DNA from 2 places in the Paenarthrobacter sp. NPDC090520 genome. Region 2 is predicted to be linked to the other one. Evidence: predicted binding sites of a transcription regulator. Region 2 holds the regulator's gene; the other holds the start of a gene.
What was found. The regulator HrcA, encoded in region 2, represses chaperone genes, less so after heat shock. The targets are predictions, from matches to a motif close to TTNGCACTCGNNNNNNNCGAGTGCNAA.

Region 1 (15,852 bases), on a different contig from region 2:
GACGAGACACAGGCGATGGTCACCGACAGGGGCCAGTTGAAAGTACGGGCGTCCAAGGGTATTCACCTGGTGGTCCCGCGGGACAGGTTCCAATCCACCGTGGGACTGATCCTTCGCACGGAGAAGTCGGTGCTCTTCGTCATACCCTGGGGCCGCCACTGGATCATTGGCACCACGGACACCGACTGGAAGTTGGACAAGGCGCACCCGGCGGCGTCCAGCAAGGACATTGACTACGTCCTGGAACACGTCAACCGCGTCCTCAAGCGTCCGCTGACCCGGGAAGATGTGGAAGGCGTCTACGCGGGCCTCCGGCCGCTGCTCGCCGGCGACAACGACTCCACCGCCAAGCTGTCCCGCGAACACGTGGTGGCACACCCGGTCCCCGGGCTCGTGGTGGTGGCTGGTGGCAAGTACACAACGTACAGGGTCATGGCCAAGGATGCAGTGGACGAGGCAACCCGGGCCATGGACGAGCGCGTTCCCTCCAGTTGCACCGAGACTATTCCGCTGCTCGGTGCTGAGGGCTTCAAAGCGGCGTGGAACCGTCGCGCCCGCTCGGCCGACGAGGCCGGAGTCCACGTGGCCAGGGTGGAGCACCTGCTCAACCGTTATGGGTCCATGGCGTCGGAAGTGTTGGGACTGATCGCCCGCCAACCCGGGCTGGGAGAACCGCTGCCGGGCGCGGACGATTACCTGGCAGCCGAGGTGGTCTACGCCACGACGCACGAGGGCGCACGTCATGTTCACGACGTTTTGACGCGCAGGACGCGGATTTCCATCGAAGCGTGGGACCGGGGTGTGTCCGCCGTGCCCGTAGTGGCTAAGCTGATGGGAGAAATCCTCGGCTGGAGCGAAACCCAGCGCGAAAGCGAAATCAAGCACTATCTGGCGCGGGTGGAGGCCGAACGGCTGAGCCAGGAGCAACCCGACGACGAGTCGGCAGATGCCGCGCGCATGGGAGTCGATGACATCGTTCCCCTTCGCTGACGCGCGTCGGGAACCATGAAGCCGGGGAGCTGCGGCCGGAAGGCCACACTGGAGGGAAACACGACTTGGCCGAACCACTTGACCGGTATGACGCGGAACTGACCACGCCGGACACCGTCATTCTTGAACTTGTTGCTGCAGACAAGAGTGATGCCGCGGCCCAACTTGCGGAAAGGCTCTACGCCGCCGGCCGGATCTCCAACCTGGAAGGGTTCCTGGAGACCGTCAATTCGCGCGAACACCAGTTGGCCACCGGCTTGCCGGGCGGCATCGGGCTCCCGCATGCACGCAGCGAGTACGTCGACCGGATCTCCATCGCCGTGGGCGTCACCAAGTTCGGGCATTCCCTCGACTTCGGCGCCAGCGATGGCCCGGCCACTGTGGTCCTGTTGATCGCGACCCCCGCAAGCTCCTTCTCCGACCATCTGGAAGTCCTGGCCACCCTGGCCCGGTCCCTGTCCAAGGAGTCCTTCCGCGAATCGCTCCGCCGTGCGCACGATCCCGAGGTCATCTCCGAGCTCATCAACTCAAGCCTGGTGTTCTTCGACCACTAGAGATTGGGGCAGGGTCCCACTCCAGGCCCGTTTCGTTGTTCTACAGCCGGACGAAGTACGGTTAAGGGGTGTTGAAAACTGCGTTGAAACCCCGTTGGATCGCAGGACTGGTCTTTGCGCTCCTGCTGTCCGGGGTGTTCGTGCTGCTCAGCCAGTGGCAGCTGAGCCGCTCGACGCAGCACGAACCGCCGGAGCCGTCCAGCGTGGAGGATGTCAAGCCGTTGGTGGACGTCCTCAAGCCAGGACAATTCTTCCCCGGCTCGGTCCAGGACCAGATGGTCAGCGCTACGGGACACTACGACGCCGGTAAGCAGGTTCTGGTCGAAGGCAGGCTCTTCGACAACCAAAAGGGCTACTGGATCGTCTCGGCGTTCGCAGTGGACAACGCTCCCAAGCTCAGCGGCGTCGCAGCGTCGCCTCAGACCTGGATTCCGGTAGCCCGCGGTTGGGTGGCCGATCCCGCCCAAGCCGACCAGCCGCCGTCGGGCACTGTGACGGTGACCGGCCGCCTGCTGCCGTCTGAAGCGCCGGTGCCAAATGTCGACGCCGGTCCAGGCCGTGCGTCCGCTGTCGCCGTTGCGGAACTCATCAACGACTGGGGAGTGTCCAGCTACCCCGGATTCGTTGCCGCAACCTCCCAAACCACGGACGCGGGACCCGTTGCTGCCAACGACGCCGTCAAGGCACTGAACATTCCTGCCCAACCCCCGGCCCAACAGGTCAATTGGCTCAACCTGTTCTACTCCGTGGAGTGGGTGGTCTTCGCAGGATTCGCCCTGTACATCTGGTGGCGGATGGTGGCGGACGACTATCGCCGTGGCCTCGAAGGCGATGACGACGAGTACGAGGACGAGCCGGACGACCATCCAGCTCCGGAACAACAAGCAACTGAGCCGAACAACAGTGAGCCAGAACAAAAGGTGCAACCATGATTGAGCCCAAACCGGCCATCCAGCCCGAACAGTCCGGACCCAAGCCCAAGAAGCGGCGGTTCGGCGGAACGGAAGCCCAGATCCGTTCGGCGTTGAAGTTCTACAAGGTCATGGCCTACCTCACCGGTGCCATGCTGCTCCTCCTGTGCGCTGAACTGATCGCCCGTTACGGCTTTGGGGTGTCCCTCTTCGCCGGCGGAACCGACGCCGTGACCGGACAGCCGTTCGGCTTCGGGTTCGCCGAGTCGGAGCCCAAGGGAGTGATCGGCGGATTCAACATTTCCACCACGGTCCTGATCGTCCACGGCTGGATGTATGTGGTGTACCTGATCTCCAACTTCCGCTTGTGGTCGCTCCTGCGCTGGCCGTTCTCCAAGCTGATTCTCCTGGCGGCAGGTGGCGTTGTTCCGCTCATGTCCTTCATCGTGGAGAAGAAGTTCCACGCCCAGGTTGAGGCCGAGCTCGCTGCTAATCCGCAGGCCTCCAAGCGCTACTAGGCTCCTCCGTGGCCCGACGCATGTGAGATGCCTTACGGCCGCCCCGGATTTGCCCACTTCAAGGCCGCCCCGGTGTGCACCGGGGCGGCCCGGCAAAGTAGTCTTGTTTGGTGACTACTCCCACCGCACCCCAGACTTCCCAGAAGCCGGTGCTGGTTGTTGACTACGGTGCCCAGTACGCGCAGCTGATTGCCCGCCGCGTCCGCGAAGCGAATGTGTATTCGGAGATTGTTCCGCACACGTTCACCACCGAGCAGCTTCTGGCCAAGAACCCGGCAGCCATCATCCTGTCCGGCGGACCCTCCAGTGTCTACGCCGAAGGAGCTCCGAACGTTGGAGCGGACCTTTTCGAGGCCGGAGTGCCCGTCTTCGGCATTTGCTACGGCTTCCAGGCCATGGCCAACGCCCTGGGTGGCAAGGTTGCCCAGACCGGCCTGCGGGAGTACGGCGCAACTGAGGCCCTCCTTGTTGGCGACGCACGTTCCATCCTTGACGGCGTCCCGGTGTCCCAGAACACCTGGATGAGCCACGGTGACTCCGTCCATGAGGCACCCGAGGGCTTCGAGGTGCTGGCAACGACCGCCGGAGCTCCAGTGGCCGCCTTCGCCAATGAGGAGAAGCGCCTTTACGGTGTGCAGTGGCACCCTGAAGTGAAGCACTCCGTCCTTGGCCAGCATGTCCTCGAGAACTTCCTGTTCAAGGGTGCCGGACTGACCCCTAACTGGACTACCGGGAACATCCTTGAGGAGCAGGTGGAGCGCATCCGCCAACAAATCGGCGACTCCAAGGTTATTTGTGGCCTCTCCGGTGGCGTTGACTCGGCCGTAGCAGCAGCACTCGTTCAGCGTGCCGTGGGGGACCAGCTGACTTGTGTGTTCGTGGACCACGGACTTCTTCGTGAAGGCGAAGCCGAGCAGGTGGAGCGCGACTTCGTGGCCGCCACCGGCGTCAACCTCTACGTTGCCAACGAGCAGGAGCGCTTCCAGTCCGCTCTGGCAGGGGTCAGCGATCCCGAGACCAAGCGCAAGATCATCGGCCGGGAATTCATCCGCGCCTTCGAGGAGGCGGAGCGGGCCATCATCGCCCAGGCCGCTGCCGAAGGCGAAAAGATCAAGTTCCTGGTCCAGGGCACGCTTTACCCGGACGTCGTCGAGTCCGGCGGCGGCGAGGGTGCAGCGAACATCAAGAGCCACCACAACGTGGGCGGGCTCCCCGAGGACCTGCAGTTCGAACTCGTGGAGCCGCTGCGCGCGCTCTTCAAGGATGAGGTTCGCGCTGTTGGCGCCCAGCTGGGACTGCCGCAGGAAATCGTCGGCCGCCAGCCCTTCCCTGGCCCCGGCCTGGGCATCCGCATCGTGGGGGAAGTGACCAAGGAGCGGCTGGACCTGCTGCGGAAGGCCGACGCCATTGCCCGTGCGGAACTGACCGCCGCCGGCCTGGACAACGACGTGTGGCAGATGCCGGTAGTGCTGTTGGCGGATGTCCGAAGCGTCGGCGTGCAGGGTGATGGCCGTACTTACGGCCACCCGATCGTGCTGCGTCCCGTATCCTCCGAGGACGCCATGACGGCCGACTGGTCCCGCCTGCCCTATGACCTCCTGGCCCGGATCTCCAACCGGATCACCAACGAGGTGGACGGTGTGAACCGCGTGGTGCTGGACGTGACCAGCAAGCCGCCGGGAACCATCGAGTGGGAATAGCAGTGTGAATGGCCGGTCTCCTTCGGGAGGCCGGCCATTGTGCTGACCGCCTGGACCATGCTTTGCGGGACTGTGAAATGACGGCGAATTTTGCCATGTCCAGTGTTGCGGAGCGGGCTCCGGGCGTATTCCCGCTACCCTCGAAAGTATGCCGGTATGGTCCAAGGCGTCTAAAGCTAGTTCAGAAAAGAAGGCAGAAGTTGTGTCATTAGGTCAAGGCCACGAAGAGGACTCCGAAGAGCTCCGGAAATGGCTGTCTGGACTTAAGCCCGTTACCGGGGCGGACACCATGCTTCGCTTTGTCAAGACGCCGGAAGGCGCAATCGACCTCAGCACGGCGCACCCGTCCGGCCTGGCACAGTTGCTCGCAGGACGCCGAACACGCTTGTCCACGCTGATCCGGGACCGCCAGCAATACCTGGTTGCTGCCCGTGCCGCGCGCAATATCCGTTCCAAGATCTTTGAACTCGGCAACGACCGTGGCATCGAGGCGGGCTACCTTTCTGCTGGAACCGTGGTGTGGACTTCCGCCGTAGGAGGCAAACCGCAGCGCGTTTCGGCGCCCGTCATGCTGACCGCCATCACGCTGACCGTCCGTCCTGGAGAGGACGACTTCGAGCTGCAATTGACCGAACAGGCCCGGATGAACCCCGCCTTGGTTCGGCACCTCAAGACTGTCCATGGCATTGTGTTCGACGTCAACGCGGTAGCACGGATGGCGTACAACACCGCGCGGCTGGATCCGCAGCCGGTCCTCGACCGCCTCGCCACGCTGGTACAACCGATCCATGGTGCGGACGTTGAGTTCAACCTGCTGGTAACCACGCTTGCCGACCTCTCCGGCAACCTCGACGATCCTTGGATCAACATGAACAACCCCACCGTGGCCGCATTGGCTACGGCGGCCAATGGCGGCGACGTGGAGCCCGAGCCGATCAAGGCCGGTCGTTTCCCCAGCCTGGACGAGCGCGATCCCGCCGACGAACTCCTGCTCCTGGACGCCGACACCGACCAGCAGTACGTGGTGGATGCTGTCCGCGCCGGCGATTCCCTGGTGGTCAGCACGCCTCCCGGCAGCGGACAAACGCAGACAGCCATTAACGCGGTTGGTGCGTTGGTGGCTGAGGGCAAGTCCGTCCTGGTGGTGGGGGAGCGCCAGTCGAGCCTCGCAGCCCTCTCTGCGCATCTTGACACCCTGGGGCTCGAATCGATGCTTTTCCGCCCCGGCAACGGCACTACGCCGCAACAGCTGAAGGGTCAGCTGGTCCGGGCCATCATGCGGAACGAGAAAGCCCTGGAACCCCAGCTGGGCAACCTCCACGAGACCTTGACGGGGCACCGCCATGCCCTGACGGACCATGTGGCTTCGCTGCACAACGTGCGTGAACGGTGGGGCTGCTCGCCGTACCAGGCCATGCAGTCCCTCGCCGAGCTGACGTCCATCCACCCGGCCCCGTCCACCACCGTGAGGCTCAAGCGCAGCGTCCTGGACAACATCAAGGACCGCGAGGAACTGGCCGGCCGCCTGCGCCGCGCTGCGGAACTGGGCAGCTTCAGCAAGGCATCCACGTCCAGCCCTTGGTACGGTGCTCGACTGGTCACGCGCAAAGAGACCGAGGAAGCGCAACAGCTTGCCCGGCTGGCCGAGGAGAAGCTTCCTGTCCTTCGCGACCGGATGAAGCAGTTGGCCGACCATGCCGAGATCCGGCTCGGGGAGACGTTCACCGAGTGGGGTACCCAACTCGAGCTGCTGATTGCCGTGCGTGAGAGCCTGGACAAGTTCACCCCGGACATTTTCGACCGTCCCGTCCATGACCTCATCTCCGCTACGGCGAGCTCTTCCTGGCGCCGCGAACGCAACCTTGAGATGCCGTCCATGCAGCGTTCCCGTTTGCGCCGGGTAGCCAAGGAATACGTGCGACCAGGTGTCCACATCGCAGATCTCCATAGCTCGCTGGTCCTGGTCCAGGAGCAGCGCGCGTTGTGGGCCGGCTACGCCACCACCCAGCGGCATCCCGCCGTGCCTTCCGGCCTTGCCGACCTTGGGGCGCTTTACCGCGAACTCGACGGCGAGTTGCAGCGTCTTGGCGAGGCCCTCCAGCACACCTCCGATGGCGGCTCCCTGCACGGAAGTCCCTACACGGAGCTCATGGAACGGCTGGAACGGCTTGTAGCCGATACCGCCACCTTGGAAACCCTTCCTGAACGCACCCTCCTGATTGAGCAGATGCGTGAGCATGGACTGGGCGAATTGCTGACCGACCTTGCCGCGCGTGAAGTCCCTGCCGCATCCGTCGCGGCCGAGCTTGACCTCGCGTGGTGGCAGTCTGCGCTGGAAGCCATGATCAGCGGCGATGACTACCTTGCCATGTCCGACGGCGATTCGCTGCGGCAGCTGGAGGCCGAATTCCGCTTGGCCGACCAAGCGCATATTGCCAGTGGTGCCGCACGCCTGCGGTGGCAGCTGGCCAGCCGGTGGCGCCAAGGAATCGTGGAACACCCGCGCCAGGCAGAACTGCTCCGCGCCCTGCTCAAGGATGGCCGGGTGACACTCCCGGCATTGAGCGCCCAGGCACCCGACCTGGTGCCGCTGTTGGTCCCCGTGTGGTCGGTCAGCCCGTACCTGCTGACGGGGGTGCTTCCCGCTGAGCAGAAGTTCGATGCCGTGGTGATCATCGACGCCGAGTCGACGTCCCTCCAGGCAGTGCTCCCGGCCATCGCCCGTGCCCGCCAGGTCATTGCCTTCGGCGACGCGAAGATCGCCAACGCCCGAACCTTCAGCGTGGCAGTAGAACCTCCAGTGGCCGGAGTTGCCAGCCACGAACCCGTGGACAGTGCCTTCACCGCGCTGGCGAGGGTCCTGCCGACGTGGCAACTGAACTGGGTGTACCGGGCCGTGGACGAGGACCTGGTCCTCCAGCTCAGCAAGAACTATTACGACGGCGGGTTGCGGCGCCTCCCGGACGGCAGCTCCGTGACAGGCTTGGACCGTTCCATCCTGGTGGAGTACATCCCGGACGGTACCGGACTTCCCGGGGCGGACCATGAGGGTGTGGAATCCGTGACGGCGGAGGTCAACCGCGTGGTGGACCTTGTCTTCGAGCACGCCCGGCTGCGCCCCCGCACGTCCTTGGCCGTGGTTACTGCGAGCCTGCGGCATGCGGCCCGCATCGGTGAAGCGATCAGGCTCCAGTTGCCCAACCATCCGTTGCTCTCTGCTTTCTTTGGTGCGGGACCGGAGTCCTTCCGAGTGGTGGATCTGGAGCGCGCACAGGGACTGGTGCGGGACCATGTGATCTTCTCCTTGGGATATGGCCGCACGCCGCACGGACGAGCCCTGCATTCCTTCGGGCCATTGTCCGTTGATGGCGGACGCAACCGCTTTGCCCTGGCCATGACCCGAGCCCGCCGTTCCCTGCACGTGCTGAGCTGCTTCCGTCCTGAAGACCTGGACCTGGACCGCTTGTCGCACGGTGCCGTGGACTTCTATGAGTTGCTGGACCGGGAACTGTCCGGGAACAGCAACCTGGGCACGCCGGCATCCCGCGCCGTGGCCAGTGAGCAGGCCCTCGGCGAGGATCCGCTGGTGGCCGATCTTGGCGACCGCCTGCGGGCGCGGGGAGCGCGGGTATGGCACCTCTATGACGGAGTGCTGGACATTGCTGCCGCCGCCGATCCGGTCCACACGATTGGCCGGGAAGGTGCCGAGGTCCCCACCCCCGTGGCCATTGAATCCGACGGCACCGAGCGTTACCGGCGGATGAGCGTCCGGGAACGCAGCAGGTTGCGCCCCCAACTGCTGGAGCGGATGGGCTGGCGGTACATGTCCCTGTGGACCATCGAGGTGTTCACTGATCCCTCTTCCTGCGCTGACCGTATTGGTTCCTACTTGGGCCTTGAGAACCACCTGCCGCAAGCAACCTCCGTCCCGCACCATGGTTTCCTGGACATGGACGTAGAACAATTGGACGTGGGCAGCGTCCACGGTTTCGTGGCGCGCCCGTCCGCGGTCGGGTCTCGGGACCGCGCGGACAACACGGAACGTGAAGTTGTGAAAGAAGAGCCAGTGAGCACTGAAGAACCTGCCGTGGAGCCTGCACAGAAGGACGGGCAGCCCGAGGAAATGGGCCAGGAAGCACTGTCGAACGCTTCCGACGGTTCCGAAGAACCGGCCTCCGTCGACCAGGAGTCGGGTAGGGCCAACGAGACCCGTGAGGCGAACGAGTCCCGTGAAGCGAACGAGTCCCACGAGGGCTTGGAGTCCGAAAAGAGCGCGGAGGACGAAGACTCGAAGTCCGGGGCTGTGAAGCCCGCCTCCGCGGGAATCCTGCCCAACAAGGCCGCGGAGGACGACCCCCGCCGGTGGGGCGACGAGTCCGGCTACGACCACGATCAGTGGCTGAAAGAGCAGCGGCCGCCTCACTGGGGCTGATCCCGGACGCTGATCAAGAGGTATTGATGAGCACGAAGAAGAGCTTGCCTTGCGTGGATGCGCCGGCAAGCTTTTCTGCTTGCTGAGGGTCTGCCGCTACCACGACCAGGCCGTCGGTATCGCTTGTTCCCAGCCAGGGCCCGGCCTTCCCGCCTTGGCCCGACGTCCAGAGCACGGGGACGGGGCCAGCGAGAGTCTGGTTCTGGCGGGATCCTTCGTAGGAGTCAGCAGGGGTCAGCACCACGTTGACGAGTTGTCCGGGGGAGAGCAACTGAATGGACGAGGGATCGGCCATGCGCAAGGGAACTGCTGCGGATCCTGCGGGCGCCCCTATGAGAAGACCCGGCCCCAGGAGATTCGCTTCGGTAGGAATTTGTCCCTTGGCCAAGGGCGAAGACAACTGGCGTCCGGCCAGCGATGCGGGGTCGCCAATGGCCCCCGAAATTGCCATGTCCTGTGGGACACCCATGCTGATGAAGTCTCCTTGGCTGAGACTTGTCCCCGCGGGCAGGTCCCGGGCGGCCACCACAATGCTGATGCGGTGCTCAGGGGCGGGAGTGAGCTGCTGGACGGCGATGCCGGCCGCCACGCACAGCAGAAGGGCTACGAGCAGCCGGCGGTGACGGGCAAGGCGGGAAAGGAACAGCAGCCGGGGGAGGCTGCCAGACGCGGGCACTGACGGACGCCCGGACGTGTAGCGCGTGCGGACTCCGCCATGTGCATGGCGCGTTCGGGCAAAGCGAGGAGAGGACGGTGAGTGTGGCATGACGCCACGCTAACCACCGTCACCGGCCGTCAGGCAGTGGCCTGCAGCCCTATGTGGATAAGTGGGTCTAGCTCGCGGCAGCGGCGGGCGCCGGCGTGGCGGCCGGTGCAGATGCCGGTGCCGGTGCAGCCGAAGGTGCAGCAGAAACGGTGCTGCTGCCCTTGGAATCGCGGGAATCCGTGCGGTAGAAGCCGGAGCCCTTGAAGACAACACCGACGCTGTTGAACTTCTTGCGCAGGGCGCCCTGGCATTCCGGGCACTTCGTCAGCGAACTGTCCGAAAACGACTGGACGATGTCAAAGGCATGGTCACAGTCTTTGCAGGCGTATGCGTATGTGGGCACTGAATTCCTCCTCAGGACAAACGTCAGGTCCTGTGCAGCCTCGGGCGGAGGGATCTCCGCCTTAGCAGTCGCAGGGCCTGAGTGCCAATTCTATCATCCGGCTGTTCAACCGCCACCCTGAAGTTGCCGGCCGTACGCCACCATAACTACCTGCCGAGCCGCACAATTCCCGATGGCGTGAGGGCCTCGGGGACGGGCTGGTCAAAAGGCTCGGCCGGGATGGCGCCGGAAGGCAACACATCGTCGTCGTACGTCACCGCGATGGTGCGGGGCTGCCGGCCCGAGGCGCCGAGGCCTTGGAGGAAGCGGTCGTAGTAGCCGCCGCCCTGGCCGATCCGGTTGCCGTCTCCGTCCACAGCCGTGGCAGGCATGAAGATGCCGTTGGCGTGCGCGGCGGCATCCGCGCCGTGCCGCTCGCCCTCCGGTTCGTCAATCGGTGCGTATTCCGAGCGGAGGAAGACCGTCTCCGGGGTCCAGAACACCCAGCTCAGTTGCCTGTCCGGCTCGCACACCGGAAGCAGGATCCGGTGGCCGTCCTGGTGCAGGGACTCGATCAGGGGGAGGGTGGGAGGCTCGAAGGCCACGCCCAAGTACACGGTGAAAGTCCCGGGGGCGCCGCCTGAAACGTCCTTGGCCCACGCCGTTCCGTGGGCCGCGAGGGCGTCGCCGGCGATTGCTATCTGCTCAGGAGTCAGCGTGCGACGGTGCAGCCTGCGGGCGGCACGTATTTCTTCCTTCGATGCCATGATTGTCCGTTCCGTCGGTGCTTTGCCGGTTGGGGCGCCAGTGCCCCAACCAGCCAATTCACCGACAATTTGTGTGTCCCGGCACGGCGGGGGTTTACCTTTTGATGTGTTCCGTCCGTTACATTAGTCCGGTGACTCACCATAACAATGCTGTCCGTAAGGCCGTCATCCCCGCAGCGGGTCTTGGTACCAGGTTCCTCCCCGCCACGAAGGCGATGCCGAAGGAAATGCTGCCCGTGGTTGACAAGCCAGCCATCCAGTATGTGGTCGAAGAAGCCGTGAAAGTTGGACTGCATGACGTCCTGATGATCACCGGCCGCAGCAAGCGTGCGTTGGAGGACCACTTCGACCGTGTTCCTGCGCTTGAAGCCACTTTGGCGGAGAAGGGTGACACGTCCAAGCTCGAAGCCATCCAGTCGGCCACCAACCTTGGTGACATCCACTACGTACGCCAAGGCGACCCGAACGGCCTGGGCCACGCTGTCCTCCGCGCAAAGCAGCACGTAGGACACGAACCTTTTGCCGTCCTGCTCGGCGACGACCTGATCGATCCCAAGGACGATCTCCTGAGCGAAATGATCGCCGTGCAGCAGAAGACCGGCGGATCCGTGGTGGCCCTTATTGAAGTGGAACCGTCCAAGATCAGCGCCTATGGTTGCGCAGACGTCGAGGAGAACGGCGAGGAGGGGTACGTCCGCATCAAGCAACTGGTGGAGAAGCCTTCCGTTGATGAAGCCCCCTCAAACCTTGCCGTGATTGGTCGCTACGTGCTGCACCCGGCCGTCTTCGATGTCCTCGAGAAGACAGCTCCGGGCCGCGGCGGAGAAATCCAGCTGACCGACGCTCTCGAGGTCCTGGCCCGCGGCGAGGGCGAAGGCTACGGCGTCTACGGCGTGGTCTTCCGTGGCCGCCGCTACGACACCGGAGACAAGCTGAGCTACTTGAAGGCCTGCATCGAGTTGGCCTGCGAACGAGAAGACCTTGGTCCCGAGCTCCGCGAGTGGCTGCCGGACTTCACTGCCACCCTTCCCCAGTAACACCCGGATGTACGGCTCTGCGATCTGGCCGGTGACGCTGGAAAGCGGAGACCTGGTGCTTCGGCCCATCCGTTACCGGGACAAGCGGGAATGGTCCGAGGTCCGCTCGCGTAACAGTGAATGGCTGGCTCCTTGGGAGGCCTCCAACCCCGCACCGGGTGGGAGCCTCCCAAGCTACCGCCAGATGGTGGCCTCCCTGAACCAACAGGCGCGCCAGGCCACCGCCCTGCCGTTCATCATCGCCGAGTGGACACCCGGCTTCCGGGAACCGCGCATCGTGGGGCAATTGACGGTTTCCTCGATCGTCTGGGGTTCGGCCATGATGGCCACCCTGGGGTATTGGGTGGACAAGGACCGCGCTGGACACGGAATCGCTCCCACCGCTGTGGCGATGGCGACGGATCACTGCTTCCGGACGCTTGGCCTGCACCGCATGGAAATCAACATCCGGCCGGAAAACGCACCCAGCCTGCGCGTGGTGGAGAAACTCGGCTTCCGGGACGAGGGCTACCGCGAAAGGTACCTGCACATCAACGGGGAATGGGCAGACCACAGATCTTTCGCGCTGACCTCCGACGAAGTTCCGCACGGACTCCTGGAAAGCTGGCGGGAAGGAAGAAAGGGCAGGTCATAGGCCCTTTTGGGGCTTCCCGGGAATCATTTAGGGACTCGCGGGCGACACACCGGCAGGAATGCCACGGCACCTGACGATTTGCTTCTACGGTTTTGAATGTGGACTTCCCTCTCAGCAGCTCAGTGATACTCGTTGTCACTGTCGCGCTCTGGATGGTGTGGGTCGCGCCCTATGTTTTACGCAAAGGGCGGCCACAGGTCCAAACGGCCACCGGGCCGGGAGAGCCATTCGAGGACGAGCCCGACGAGACGCAGCCAGGGGTGGTATTGGCCTTGGCACCTCAGCAGGAGAAACCGATGGAGACCATGCACAGCACAGCACAGGCGTCGCCCCTGGAATCCCGCGTGGCTGATGCGACTCCCCGGAAAACGTCCGGTACCCCGTTCACTATCCGGTACGCCCGTCTGACGTTGGCCTTGTCCGGCCTGATCCTCCTCCTGACGGCCGTGGTTTCCGGCATTGTCCGGCTCTTTGGGCAGGGCTCCATCTGGTTGCCGTTGGTGTCATTCCTCGGTGCCGTGCTCGCTGTCGTCGTTTTGCGGCAGCTTGCCTTGCGTGATCTCCGCGAACGCCGGGCACGCCGTGCTGCCCAAAAGGAATCCATTCCCACTCCCGCCCGGTACCTGCCCAAGGAACCGCCCATGGAGGCCAAGGAAACTCCTGTTTTCGATGCCGAGGCAGACGGCGAAAAGGCGAGGCTTTCCGCCGTCGAACTTCGTCAAGCGGCACTGGCCGTAGCCCTCGCCGCCGGCGACACATCTGCCGAGGCCGCACCCGAAGACGGTGGCACCCCGTGGAAGCCCGTTGAGGTTCCCAAGCCCACCTACGTTGGCGCAGCCAAGGCAAACCGGCCTGCGCCGGAGCCGCTGGTCCTCCCCGAGGCCCCCAAGCCCGTCGGGAAGCCGGTCCTCAAACAGGGTGCGGAGCAGGCTGATGCCGCCACGCAGGTTCGCACTCCGGCCAAGGGGCACAGCGCCCTGAGCAATCTGGACGACGTCCTGCAGCGACGCCGGGCCTAGCCGCCCATGGCGGTGGTCTCCGTCGCCGGCGGCACCGGGCAGGTGGGCCGCGAAGTAGTGCGGCGTGCGCTGGGCCAGGGGCACACGGTCAACGTCCTCAGCCGCCACGTACCACCCGCCGGTTCCGCGAAGCATCACGACGGCGCCACCTACTACGCGGGTGACGTCACCACCGGCGTGGGGTTAGCGGCCGCGGTGGCGGGTGCCGACGTCGTGATCGACTGCCTGGAAGGCCAGTTCGGAAAGGCGAAAAAGCACTTCGCCGACGGCGGTTCCCGGCTTCTGGGCGCCGCCCACCAGGCGGGCGTTCCCAAGGCGGTGGCGTTGTCCATCATCAATTGCGACAGGAGCAGTTACTCCTTCTACGTTTCCAAGGCCGCGAAGGAACGCGTCTACGCCGACTCGGCCTTGGAGACCGTGGTGGTGCGGGCAACGCAGTTCCACAGCCTCGTGGAGATGGTGTTTGCCGCCGGTGCCCGCGTAGGGCTTATCCCAGTGTTCAAAGGCGCCAGGTTCCAGACGATCTCGCCTTCGGACGTCGCCCGGGCGTTGCTTGAGGAAGCACTGGCGCCGCGTTCCCCCAAGAACCACCGGATGAGGACGGTGGGTGGTCCTGAGGTGCTGAGCATGCAGGACATGGCACTGTCCTGGAAGGCGGTCACGCGATCACATGGACGGGTAGTCGGGTTCCCGTTGCCCGGCCCCATGGGTCGCTACCTCCGTGCAGGGCTCAACCTGGCGCCAGGAGAAAAGTACGGGACGGAGTCGTACGTGTCGTGGTTGGAAAAGCGCCGGGAAACTTTATAGCCTAGGGACACTGGCCACGCCGTACAGCATGGTCCAGGGGCTATAGCTCAGTTGGTAGAGCGCTTCGTTCGCATCGAAGAGGTCAGGAGTTCGAATCTCCTTAGCTCCACAGAGAAAAAGCCCGCCTGACCTGCGAAAACGCAGGCTCGGCGGGCTTTTCTGAATTCCAAGCAAAACTGGGCGTACCGCAAACGTACCGCAGGGCTCATCCCCGACGGCTACTGTGTGCTCAAGTCACCGCCCATCCGCGGTGGTAAGTATTGCTATATGGAACAACAAGAAACCGGTTCAGATAAGTTGAATGTTCAAGGTGCAGATTCAACTGAAACGATGAATCACGCCCACATGCGTTGGTTGAGCCTAACGGCGCAGGAGATGGCGGATGATTGGGATCGAATCTACAGCCAAACATCAAAGGACAAGAGCCGCACCCAGGAGGGTGGCAAAGAAATACAGACCGCTTGGGCAGAATTTCTTCGCAACTGGCTTCCCCCGACCTATGAGGTTGCCCAAGAGAAGTACATTATTGGTGAAGTGGATACAGGCGACACGGCCTTCGAAACTGACATCGTGGTATTTCGACCAGGTTACCCAACTGCACTGCGCCGCAAGCCGCAGGTTCTGGCCGCCGGCGTCGCCGCGGCATTTTCTGTTAAGAGCACAATACGAGCAGCGTCGATTGAAGAAGCAACCAGACGGTGCGCTCAAACTCAGAGGAGCCTCTCGCCGCGAGTTGGATCCCTTCGAAGGGAATTAGTCCGCCCGTTTCCGTACGGGCTCCTCGCCCATTCGCACGACTGGAAACAACCCGATTCTCACCCAGCTGAAAACGTGTCCAGCGAACTGTTCCGCCGCGACATGGAACATGCTCACCACCCACGAGAATCAATCGATCTTATCTGCGTCCCCGATCTGGGAACATGGGCCAAATTCACTAATTTCTTTCCTCCGCTCAACTTGGGAAGGGAAGCGACCGGAAACCTACCCGCAGACCTTGCCCTCGCCATCCAAGGTGACCTATCTGGCGGACAGTTGACGACCGCGCATATTCCCACACCAAACGCGGGTGGCGGCCAGGCCATAGCCGTATTCCTTACGGCTCTCTATACTCACCTCGGAATGAGCGACCCCGACCTTGAAGCTCTGGCGGACTCCTTCAGCCAAACAGGCGGCTTGGTAAGCGGCTCTGCCAACCAAAGAAGCTGGGATGTCGCGGAAGTTCTGACAGAACCGGTCATCGAATCCGCCGCGACCCATACCGGCGCTCCATTCATGAACGGCGAAAACTCGCGCCACTTCGGTAGTAGCTTGGGGTGACAAATTTGGCAAAGTCAGACGGGTGAGATCTCGGACAGTCACTGTCCTTGGTCTCTCTGCTGATCCAGCTCGCTCGCA
Region 2 (9,567 bases):
ACATCTTCATCTGCTCCGGAGTAGTGTTCTGCGCCTCGTCCAGGATGATGAAGGCATCGTTGAGCGTCCGACCACGCATGTAGGCCAGCGGGGCAACTTCGATGGTGCCGGCGGCCATGAGGCGGGGAATCGACTCGGGGTCCATCATGTCGTGCAAGGCGTCGTACAGCGGACGGAGGTAGGGGTCGATCTTGTCGCTGAGGGTACCGGGAAGGAAGCCCAGCCGCTCCCCTGCTTCCACTGCCGGACGCGTCAGGATGATCCGGCTGACTTCCTTGTTTTGCAAGGCCTGGACGGCCTTTGCCATGGCCAGGTACGTCTTGCCCGTACCGGCCGGGCCGATGCCGAAGATCACGGTGTTGTCGTCGATGGCGTCGACGTAGTTCTTCTGGTTCAGCGTCTTGGGGCGGATGGTCTTGCCCCGGCTGGACAGGATGTTGTGTGTCAGGACGTCAACAGGGTTCTGGACGGACTGCGCCCCCAGCAGGGAAACGAGCTGCTGCAGGATGTCCGGCGTGACGGTAGTGCCCTTGGCGACGAGCCCGCGCACTTCTTCCAGAAGCCGCATGATCCGCGGGATGACCGCCGACGGACCGGACATGGACAACTCGTTGCCCCGCACATGGAAGTTGACGTCCGGGAACTGGTCCTCGATGTAACGCAGGGCTTCGTCGTGGCTGCCCAGCGAGTGAACCATCTGGTCTGAATTGTCGAACGTGACGATTTCCGTGCGCGTGCCCGGCAAGGTGTGCGGGAACTCTGTGGCCGCCGGGTTCCCGTTGCCGGTCCGCAGCCGCCCATTCAGGGATTCACTCATAGTGCTGGCCGTACGGCCTGTTCTCCTCCGGTTGGTTATCGTCTTTTCCCCGGTCAGGCGCCGCGCCCACCGTGGTCCGGCCATATGCCGGAATGCCTTCAATCCTACGCCAGCAAGCTGCCGTCCGAACTGGCACGGCACCATCGCACGAAGAGCCGGATGCCACCACCGCTACGTTGGCTGTTTGTCTCAACTCGGCATCAAGCCGGTATCAATCCTGTTTCAGTTGGTGCCGGCCCGGCAAAACCCGGCCAGCCGCCGTCGGACGTATGCCAAGCTGGCAAGGCGGGGTGAAAAGTCCGCCCGCGCAGGACCGGATGCCCACTCCGGCGGAAGCAAGGCAAGGAAACCCCACATCACGCAGTCAGCCACCCCACAGCAAGGCGCCCGCAAGCGGACGAAGTCCGCCGTTGCCGCGCCCGCTATGGCTGCCGTCCTGTTCCTGACCGGTTGCATCGCCAACGGCGGCACCACCGCGCCCACCTCAAGCCCGGCCATCAATGTCCAGGACGCCCCCGCGAGCAACGCGCCGTTGGAAACCACCCAGGCCTCCACCAAGATCCCGGTCTATTGGATCGGGCGGAGCAAGGACAACGTCTACCTCTACCGCGAGTTCCGGGACATCTCCGGCGACGGGAACCCCGTCACCACGGCCTTGCGCATCATGATGGCCGAGAAGCCGCTGGACCACGATTTCTTCACCCCATGGCAGGAACCCGGCAGCCTGGCCACATCGATCTCAGGCAAGAACGTCATCACGGTGGACATTTCGCGGGACGCCTTCAACTCGAACCTCGACGCCGGCATGGCCCAACGGGCGGTCCAGCAGTTGGTGTACACAGCCACTGCAGCAGCCTCGTCCTCCGGGCTGATCAACTCCGGGCAACAGATCCAGGTGGTCATCCTGGTGGATGGACACACCGACTTCATGGCCTTCGGCCAAGTGAAACTCGGCCAACCCATGGCGAGGGACGCCTCGATGGTGGCTCCCCTGTGGATCATCGACCCCCAGGAGGACACGACTTTGCCGGCCGGTGCCGTCAAGTTCAACGGCCGCAGCACGGACAGCTCCAAGCCGGTGAACTGGCAAATCCTGCAGGATAACGGCGGCGCCAGGACCAGCCTGCTCACCGGCCAAGTGAAATCCACCGGTGAACCGGGACAATTCGGCGTCTTCACCTTCAGCGCCACGCTGAAGCCCGGGCGCTACGAGCTTCGCGTGACCCAGGTGGACAGTTCCGGGCAAGCCGACGAATCGACACTGGATACCAGGCTCTTCAACGTCAACTGACGCCCTGGGTCAAGCCTCCTGCCAGCGCCCCAGGACATCGCTCGCCAGTACGACGGCGGCAGGCCCGGCCGTCGATGACCTCAGGACATGGTGGCCCAACAGGGCCGTCACGGCACCAGCATCGCTCAGGCGGGTTACTTCGCGCGGCGAGATGCCACCCTCCGGTCCAACGATCAACAGGACTTCCCGGGGTGCGTGAGGGTCGGCACCGGCCAGTTGGGCCGCGCCTTCCAGGACGGACCGCAGTCCATTCTTTGCATCCTCATGGAGGATGACGGCCACGTCTGCCTCAGCGACTGCCTTGGCCAGCGATGCGGAGTCCACGATGGACCTGACCTCGGGGATCCAGGCGCGACGTGCCTGCTTGGCAGCGGCGGTGACCACCGACTGCCACTTTGCATGGGCCTTGGCCGCACGGTCGCCCTTCCACCGCACGATGGAACGTTCCGCCTGCCAGGGAATGACAGCGTCGATGCCGAGTTCCGTGGCGGTCTCGATGGCGAGCTCGTCCCGGTCGCCCTTGGCCAGGGCCTGGACCAGCACCAGCCGCACCGACGGTTGTTCCTCGAAGACCACGTCCGTTGCCGTCACCGAAAGCGAGCCTTGGCCGGCGTCGGACACCTTGCCAGTGAGCCGGGCGCCGGACCCGTCCGCGAGATCCACGGGTTCGCCGACGGCCAGCCGCTTCACGGTCACGGCGTGGCGGGCTTCAGGACCTTCGAGGATGAACACGGAACCCGGCCCCAGTCCGTCCAGGCTCCCGGCCGGGGTGAAGAAGACGGGGTTGCTCACCGCTACAGGTTACCGAGCTTGTCCCGGAGCTTGGCGAACATGCCGCCACTGGCTACGAGCTTGCCTTCCGTGAACTGCTCACCGCGCAACTTCGCAAGCTGCCTCAGCAGGTCTTCCTGCGCGGCATCCAGCTTGACCGGCGTCTCGACGTGCAAGTGCACCTTGAGGTCTCCGCGGCCGTAGCCACGAAGATGGGTGACCCCCAAACCGCGGAGGGTAATGATTTCACCCGACTGCGTGCCCGCCTTGACGTCGATTTCCTGGGCGCCATCGAAGGTCTCCAGGGTCAGTTCCGTTCCCAGCGCGGCAGCAGTCATCGGCACGCTCAGTGTTGCGTGGAGGTCGTCGCCTTCGCGGATGTACGTGGAATCGCTGTTGACGCGGATCTCAACGTAGAGGTCGCCGGCAGGGCCTCCGGCAGGGCCTGCCTCACCCTGGCCGGACAGCTGGATGCGCGTTCCCGTTGCCACGCCCGCCGGCACCTTGATGGTCAGCGAGCGGCGGCTGCGGATGCGGCCCTGGCCGCTGCACTCGTTGCAGGGGTCCTTGATGATGGTGCCGAAGCCTTCGCAGGAGCCACACGGGGCCGTGGTCATGACTTGGCCGAGGATGGAGCGCACTGCCCGCTGGACCTGGCCGCTGCCACCACAGATGTCGCAGCGTTCAGGGTGCGTTCCGGGACGGCAGCAGCTGCCATCACAGGTGGGGCAGACAACCGCGGTGTCGACTTCAAGCTTCTTGTTGACGCCGAAGACCGCGTCCTTGAGGTCGATGCGGACGCTGATGAGGGCATCCTGGCCGCGCCGGACGCGGGAGGCAGGACCTGCGTGTCCCCCGCCGCCACCGCCAAAGAAGGTATCGAAGATGTCCTGGAAGGCAAAGCCCTGCCCGGAGTAGCCGCCACCGAAACCGTTGTCGGTTCCGTTCTCGTTGCCGGTGGCGTCGTACACGCGGCGTTTCTGCGGGTCGGACAGCACTTCGTAGGCGTGCGTCACGGCCTTGAACTGCTCAGCGACATCCTCGCCCGGGTTCACGTCCGGGTGCAGTTTTCGCGCCAACTTGCGGTACGCCTTTTTGATCTCTTCTCCGGTGGCTTCCGGGGAGACTCCCAAAACGTCATAGTGGCTGCTCAAAGTCAGTATCTCTTCCTTGTTGTGCTGCGGTTCTTACGTTGGTGGCCGGCCTCAGCCGCCGAGAATACGGGAAAGGTAGCGGGCCACGGCCCGCACGGCGGCCATGGTGGTGGGATAGTCCATCCGGGTGGGCCCCAGGATGCCCACCTTGGCGCCGGAGCCGTAACCCGTGGCGACCACCGAGGCCTCGGACAGCCCGTCATAGGGGTTCTCCCGGCCGATGCTGACGGTGACCCCGCGTGGATCATCACCCATGTCAGACAACAACCGAAGCATCACTACTTGTTCCTCGAGGGCCTCAAGTACCGGGCCGATGCTCAGGGGGAAGTCCACGTTGGAGCGGGCCAGGTTTGCTGTTCCCGCCATCAGGATGCGCTCTTCGCGGCCGGTATCGCTGAGGGATTGGAGTCCGGAGGCCAGGACCTGCGCCACCCCACGGACTTCCGGCCTGCACAAGGCCACGACGGAGGGCAGCACCTGCGGCAACAGCTCCAAGGGAGTGCCGGCAATGCTGCCCAGGAACCTCGCACGCAGGGCCAGCAACGACTCGTTGCTGACCTCGGTTCCGGCATCGATGACTTTTTGTCCCACGCTGCCGGTGTCCGCGATCAGGACCACCAACACCTGCTTGGGTGCCAGCAGCACGAACTCCACATGCCGGACCAGGGCCCGCTTGGAGTGCGGGTATTGCACCACCGCTACCTGGTTGGTCAACTGCGACAGGAGCCTGACTGTCCGCTCCAGGATGTCGTCAAGATCGTCGGGGCCTTCAAGCAGGGAATGGATGGCCCGGCGCTCGGCGGCCGAGAGCGGCTTCACTTGGGAAATCCGGTCCACGAACAACCTGTAGCCCTTGTCCGTGGGAATGCGGCCCGCGCTGGTGTGCGGGGCGGCAATGAGGCCTTCCTCTTCCAGGACGGCCATGTCATTCCTGATGGTGGCACTGGAAACGCCCAGATGGTGCCTCTCCACCAATGCCTTGGACCCGACAGGTTCGCGAGAGTGCACGTAATCCTCGACGATGGCACGCAACACTTCCAGCTTGCGCGGCTCACTCATGTGCAACACCTCCTGTCGACGCTCCGAATGCGGGCTGCCCGGCATGGGATGGACCCGGACTGACCCTTGCTTTTAGCACTCAACATGCCTAAGTGCTAACAAGTCTAGTATGGGCCACCCCGTTGCTAGCATTGAAAACGCCCGCGGATGACGTCCGGGGAGCCGGCTCCACCCGTTACCGGCCCATCAAACCCAGCGCGAAGAGGTATGAAGTCCTTGGCTTTCGACACATGGGGTCCGCAGGACCTTTCCGCACCCGTCAAACAGCAGCTTCCCGAAGTGCCTGTCCAGCGCGGGATGGTCCTGGAAGACGTCCAATCCGGGTGGGTGGGCGAGGTCGTCCGGGTAGAGAAGTCCGGCGGAATGCACATCGTGTCGCTTGAGGACCGCCGGGGCAAGACGCGGTCCTTCCAACTGGGGTTCGGCTTCCTCCTGGAGGGCCAGGCCATTCGTCTGCTCCCCCCGGCCGCCAGGCAACCGGCCGGCGCTGTCCAGGCCGGCGCTGTCCAGCCCGGCCGGACGGCGTCGGGCTCTGTCAAAGTCCAGGGCCAACGCGCACAAGTGGCAAAAGCCAGCCGGATCTGGGTGGAAGGCAAGCACGACGCCGAACTCGTAGAAAAGGTCTGGGGTGACGACCTCCGGGTGGAAGGCATCGTCGTGGAGCCGCTACATGGCGTGGACGACCTCCGGTCCGCCATCGCCGCCTTCGGACCCGGACCGCAACGCAAGCTCGGAATCCTGGTGGACCACTTGGTGGCCGGTTCGAAGGAGTCACGCATTGCGGCCGAGGCCATGCAGGTACCGGGAGCCACGGGAAACGTGTTGATCGTGGGACACCCCTACGTCGATGTATGGCAGGCGATCCGCCCCAAGGTACTGGGCATCGAACAGTGGCCCGACGTGCCTCGCGGCACGGACTGGAAGACGGGAATCCTGAGGGCTTTCGGCTGGCCGCACGAAACGGCGGAGGACATCGGGCTTGGTTGGCAGCGCTTGCTCGGGGCTGTGCGGACGTATGCGGACCTGGAAGCGTCCCTTCTGGGGCGCGTGGAGGAAGTCATCGACTTCCTGACCGCCCCCTGAGCAGGGACACCTGCCCGTTTCAGGGACGGATGGTCCCTGCAGGGAGTCCGGACCCAGTATTCTGGGACAGCAACACCGCATTTTTACAGCAAAGGGAAGACACCGTGGCAGAGAACGCTCCAGAAGAACAGGGCAGGGCCGCAGGCCAGCCCCAGTACCATGGCGCACCTGCGAATGCACTGCCCCTCACGGCAAGCGAAGACCGGCAGTGGGCCACGTTGGCGCACTTCGGTGGAATCCTCGGCTGCCTTCCGTCCTTGCTCATCTACTTGATCTTCCGCGAGCGTGGACCGTTTACGGCGCAGGAGTCCAAGGAAGCCCTGAACTTCACGCTTCCGCCCACCATCGCGGCCGTGTTGGCGAACATCCTGGTCCTGCTGCCGGTTGTGGGCAACATCTTCGCGGTCATCGCGACAGCCATCTGGGTGGCCTTGACGTGCTTCTCGGTTTCCGCGGGCATCCGCGTCAACCACGGCCAACCCCACCGCTACCGTTTCAACCTGCGCTGGATCAAATAGCGCCGCGGGCGGTCAGTCCGGCAGGATCCTGCGCACCACTGCGTCCGCCAACAAACGGCCCTTGAGGGTCAGCACCAAGCGGCCCTTGAAGGCCGCAGCGGGATCCACCAGGCCATCGGCAATCAGCCCGGCCATGGCATGTCTGCCCACTTTGTCCAAGGCATCCACGTCCAATCCCGAGCCAAGGCGCGCCTCAAGCATGATGCGCTCCACTTCCCGCGTACCGGCGTCGAGGGTTTCCCTGCCCGCAGCAGGCGACGTTGCCGCCGCCAGGCGTGAAGCGTAGGCAGTGGGGTGCTTGACGTTCCACCACCGGACACCGCCAACATGGGAATGGGCTCCCGGGCCGATCCCCCACCAGTCGTCGCCCCGCCAATAGGCGAGGTTGTGGCGGCACGCCTGTTCGGGAGTCCTGGCCCAGTTGCTGACCTCGTACCAGGTGAGGCCTGCCGCTGAAATCAGCTGGTCGGCGAGCTCGTACTTTGCTGCGTGGTCGTCGTCGTCGATTCCCGGCACTTCCCCACGCCGGATCTGGGCAGCCAGTTTGGTGCCATCCTCGACGATCAGCGCGTACGCACTGATGTGGTCAGGATTGTAGGACAGGGCGGTTTCCAAGGACAGCCGCCAGTCGTCCATGGACTCACCCGGGGTGCCGTAGATCAGGTCGAGGCTTACCGCCAGGCCCGCGTCGCGTGCCCATTGAACAACCAGCGGGACCCTGCTGGGGGTGTGGGTGCGGTCAAGGACCTTGAGGACATGCGGCACAGCGGACTGCATGCCGAACGACACCCGGGTAAACCCGGCATCCGCGAGCACTTGGAGGGACTCGGGCGTGACGGAATCAGGGTTCGCCTCGGTGGTCACCTCTGCGTCCGGCCCAAGTCCCCAGTGTCCGACGGCGGCACGCAGGATCCGTGCCAGGTCTTCCGCCGGGAGCAGCGTAGGGGTGCCACCGCCGAAGAAGACGGTGCTCAGCGGGCGGGATGGAACGCCGGAAGCCTCCAGCGCGCGAACGGCGAAATCCACTTCGGCCACGGCCGTGCCGGCATAGGCGTCCTGCGACGCGCCGCCGCCCAGTTCAGTGGCGGTGTAGGTGTTGAAATCGCAGTAACCGCAGCGGACCGCGCAAAAAGGGATGTGGACATACAGGCCGAATTTACGGTCTTGGACGCCACTGAGCACCTGCGGGGGCAGGAGCCCGTCCGCAGGTGCCGGATCGCCCAAAGGAAGGACGCTGGGCATTTATTTCTTGGCCTTGTCCTTGGACTCGTCCGTGGTGAGGGCTGCGATGAAGGCCTCTTGGGGAACCTCCACACGACCCACCATCTTCATGCGCTTCTTGCCCTCTTTTTGCTTCTCAAGCAGCTTGCGCTTACGGGTGATGTCACCGCCATAGCACTTGGCAAGGACGTCCTTGCGGATGGCCCTGATGCTTTCACGGGCGATGATCCGCGAGCCGATGGCGGCCTGGATGGGCACCTCGAATTGTTGCCTCGGAATGAGCTCGCGAAGCTTCGAGGTCATCATGACCCCGTACGAGTAGGCCTTGTCGCGGTGGGTGATGGCACTGAAGGCATCCACCTGTTCGCCCTGAAGGAGGATATCCACCTTGACGAGATCAGCCACCTGTTCGCCGTCCGCCTTCCAGTCCAGCGACGCATAGCCACGGGTCTTGGACTTGAGGAGGTCGAAGAAGTCGAACACGATTTCAGCAAGCGGAATCCAGTACCTGAGCTCAACACGATCCTCGGAGAGGTAGTCCATGCCCTTCATCTGGCCGCGGCGGCTTTGGCAGAGTTCCATGATGGCACCGACGAACTCATTGGGGGCGAGGACAGTAGCCGACACCATCGGCTCACGGACCTCGGCGATCTTACCCACAGGGTACTCACTCGGGTTCGTGACGTGGACCACCTTCTTGTCCTCGAGCGTTACCTCGTACTCCACGTTGGGCGCAGTTGAGATGAGGTCGAGGTTGTACTCCCGCTCCAGGCGCTCACGCGTGATTTCAAGGTGCAGCAGGCCGAGGAAACCGACCCGGAATCCAAAGCCCAGCGCTGCCGAAGTCTCCGGCTCGTACACGAGCGCCGCGTCGTTGAGCATCAGCTTTTCCAGGGCGTCGCGGAGGACCGGGTAATCCGTACCATCCAGCGGATAGAGACCGGAGAAGACCATGGGCTTGGCGTCGGCGTAGCCGCTGAGCGACTCGGATGCCGGCTTGGCCAGGTTGGTGACCGTATCACCAACCTTGGACTGGCGGACATCCTTCACTCCGGTGATGAGGTATCCCACCTCACCCACACCGAGGCCCTTGGATGGCGTGGGTTCCGGTGAGCTGACACCGATTTCCAGCAGCTCATGCGAAGCGCGGGTGGACATCATCTGGATGCGTTCGCGTGGGTTGAGCTTGCCGTCCACCACCCGGACATAGGTAACTACGCCACGATAGGTGTCATACACCGAGTCAAAGATCATGGCTCGCGCAGGGGCATTGGGATCGCCAACGGGAGCCGGGAGATCGTGAACAATCTTGTCCAGGAGCGCCTCGACGCCTACGCCGGTCTTGCCGGACACCTTGAGGACGTCATCCGGGTCGCCACCAATGAGATTGGCCAGTTCAGCCGCATACTTCTCCGGCTGGGCTGCCGGGAGGTCAATCTTGTTCAGCACGGGAATGATGGTGAGGTTGTTTTCCATCGCCAAGTAAAGGTTGGCCAGGGTCTGCGCCTCGATGCCCTGGGCCGCGTCGACCAGCAGCACTGCGCCTTCACAAGCTGCCAGGGAGCGGGAGACCTCGTACGTAAAGTCCACGTGGCCGGGGGTGTCGATCATGTTCAGGGCGTAGGCGGTGCCTTCGACTTCCCACGGCATCCG

Region 1: a site for HrcA is predicted at 10,276-10,302, ahead of ACIQTZ_RS00200 (FmdB family zinc ribbon protein). Genes of this name have one in related genera too.

What each region holds. Positions count from the first base shown of each region.
Region 1 covers NZ_JBIVXM010000001.1:37,767-53,618, forward strand. The annotation lists gene ACIQTZ_RS00165 (glycerol-3-phosphate dehydrogenase/oxidase) at 1-990, shown strand, start outside; gene ACIQTZ_RS00170 (PTS sugar transporter subunit IIA) at 1,056-1,544, shown strand; gene ACIQTZ_RS00175 (SURF1 family protein) at 1,613-2,476, shown strand; gene ACIQTZ_RS00180 (DUF3817 domain-containing protein) at 2,473-2,973, shown strand; gene guaA (glutamine-hydrolyzing GMP synthase) at 3,084-4,673, shown strand; gene ACIQTZ_RS00190 (AAA family ATPase) at 4,822-9,105, shown strand; gene ACIQTZ_RS00195 (Flp pilus assembly protein CpaB) at 9,119-9,871, opposite strand; gene ACIQTZ_RS00200 (FmdB family zinc ribbon protein) at 9,939-10,214, opposite strand; gene ACIQTZ_RS00205 (5-formyltetrahydrofolate cyclo-ligase) at 10,361-10,960, opposite strand; gene galU (UTP--glucose-1-phosphate uridylyltransferase GalU) at 11,065-11,997, shown strand; gene ACIQTZ_RS00215 (GNAT family N-acetyltransferase) at 12,005-12,631, shown strand; gene ACIQTZ_RS00220 (hypothetical protein) at 12,784-13,650, shown strand; gene ACIQTZ_RS00225 (SDR family oxidoreductase) at 13,657-14,457, shown strand; tRNA gene ACIQTZ_RS00230 (tRNA-Ala) at 14,494-14,566, shown strand; gene ACIQTZ_RS00235 (DUF6602 domain-containing protein) at 14,725-15,774, shown strand.
Region 2 covers NZ_JBIVXM010000002.1:184,026-193,592, reverse strand. The annotation lists gene ACIQTZ_RS03550 (PhoH family protein) at 1-817, opposite strand, end outside; gene ACIQTZ_RS03545 (GerMN domain-containing protein) at 1,002-2,108, shown strand; gene ACIQTZ_RS03540 (16S rRNA (uracil(1498)-N(3))-methyltransferase) at 2,118-2,900, opposite strand; gene dnaJ (molecular chaperone DnaJ) at 2,903-4,033, opposite strand; gene hrcA (heat-inducible transcriptional repressor HrcA) at 4,085-5,092, opposite strand; gene ACIQTZ_RS03525 (DUF3097 domain-containing protein) at 5,309-6,175, shown strand; gene ACIQTZ_RS03520 (DUF4870 domain-containing protein) at 6,280-6,693, shown strand; gene hemW (radical SAM family heme chaperone HemW) at 6,706-7,935, opposite strand; gene lepA (translation elongation factor 4) at 7,936-9,567, opposite strand, start outside.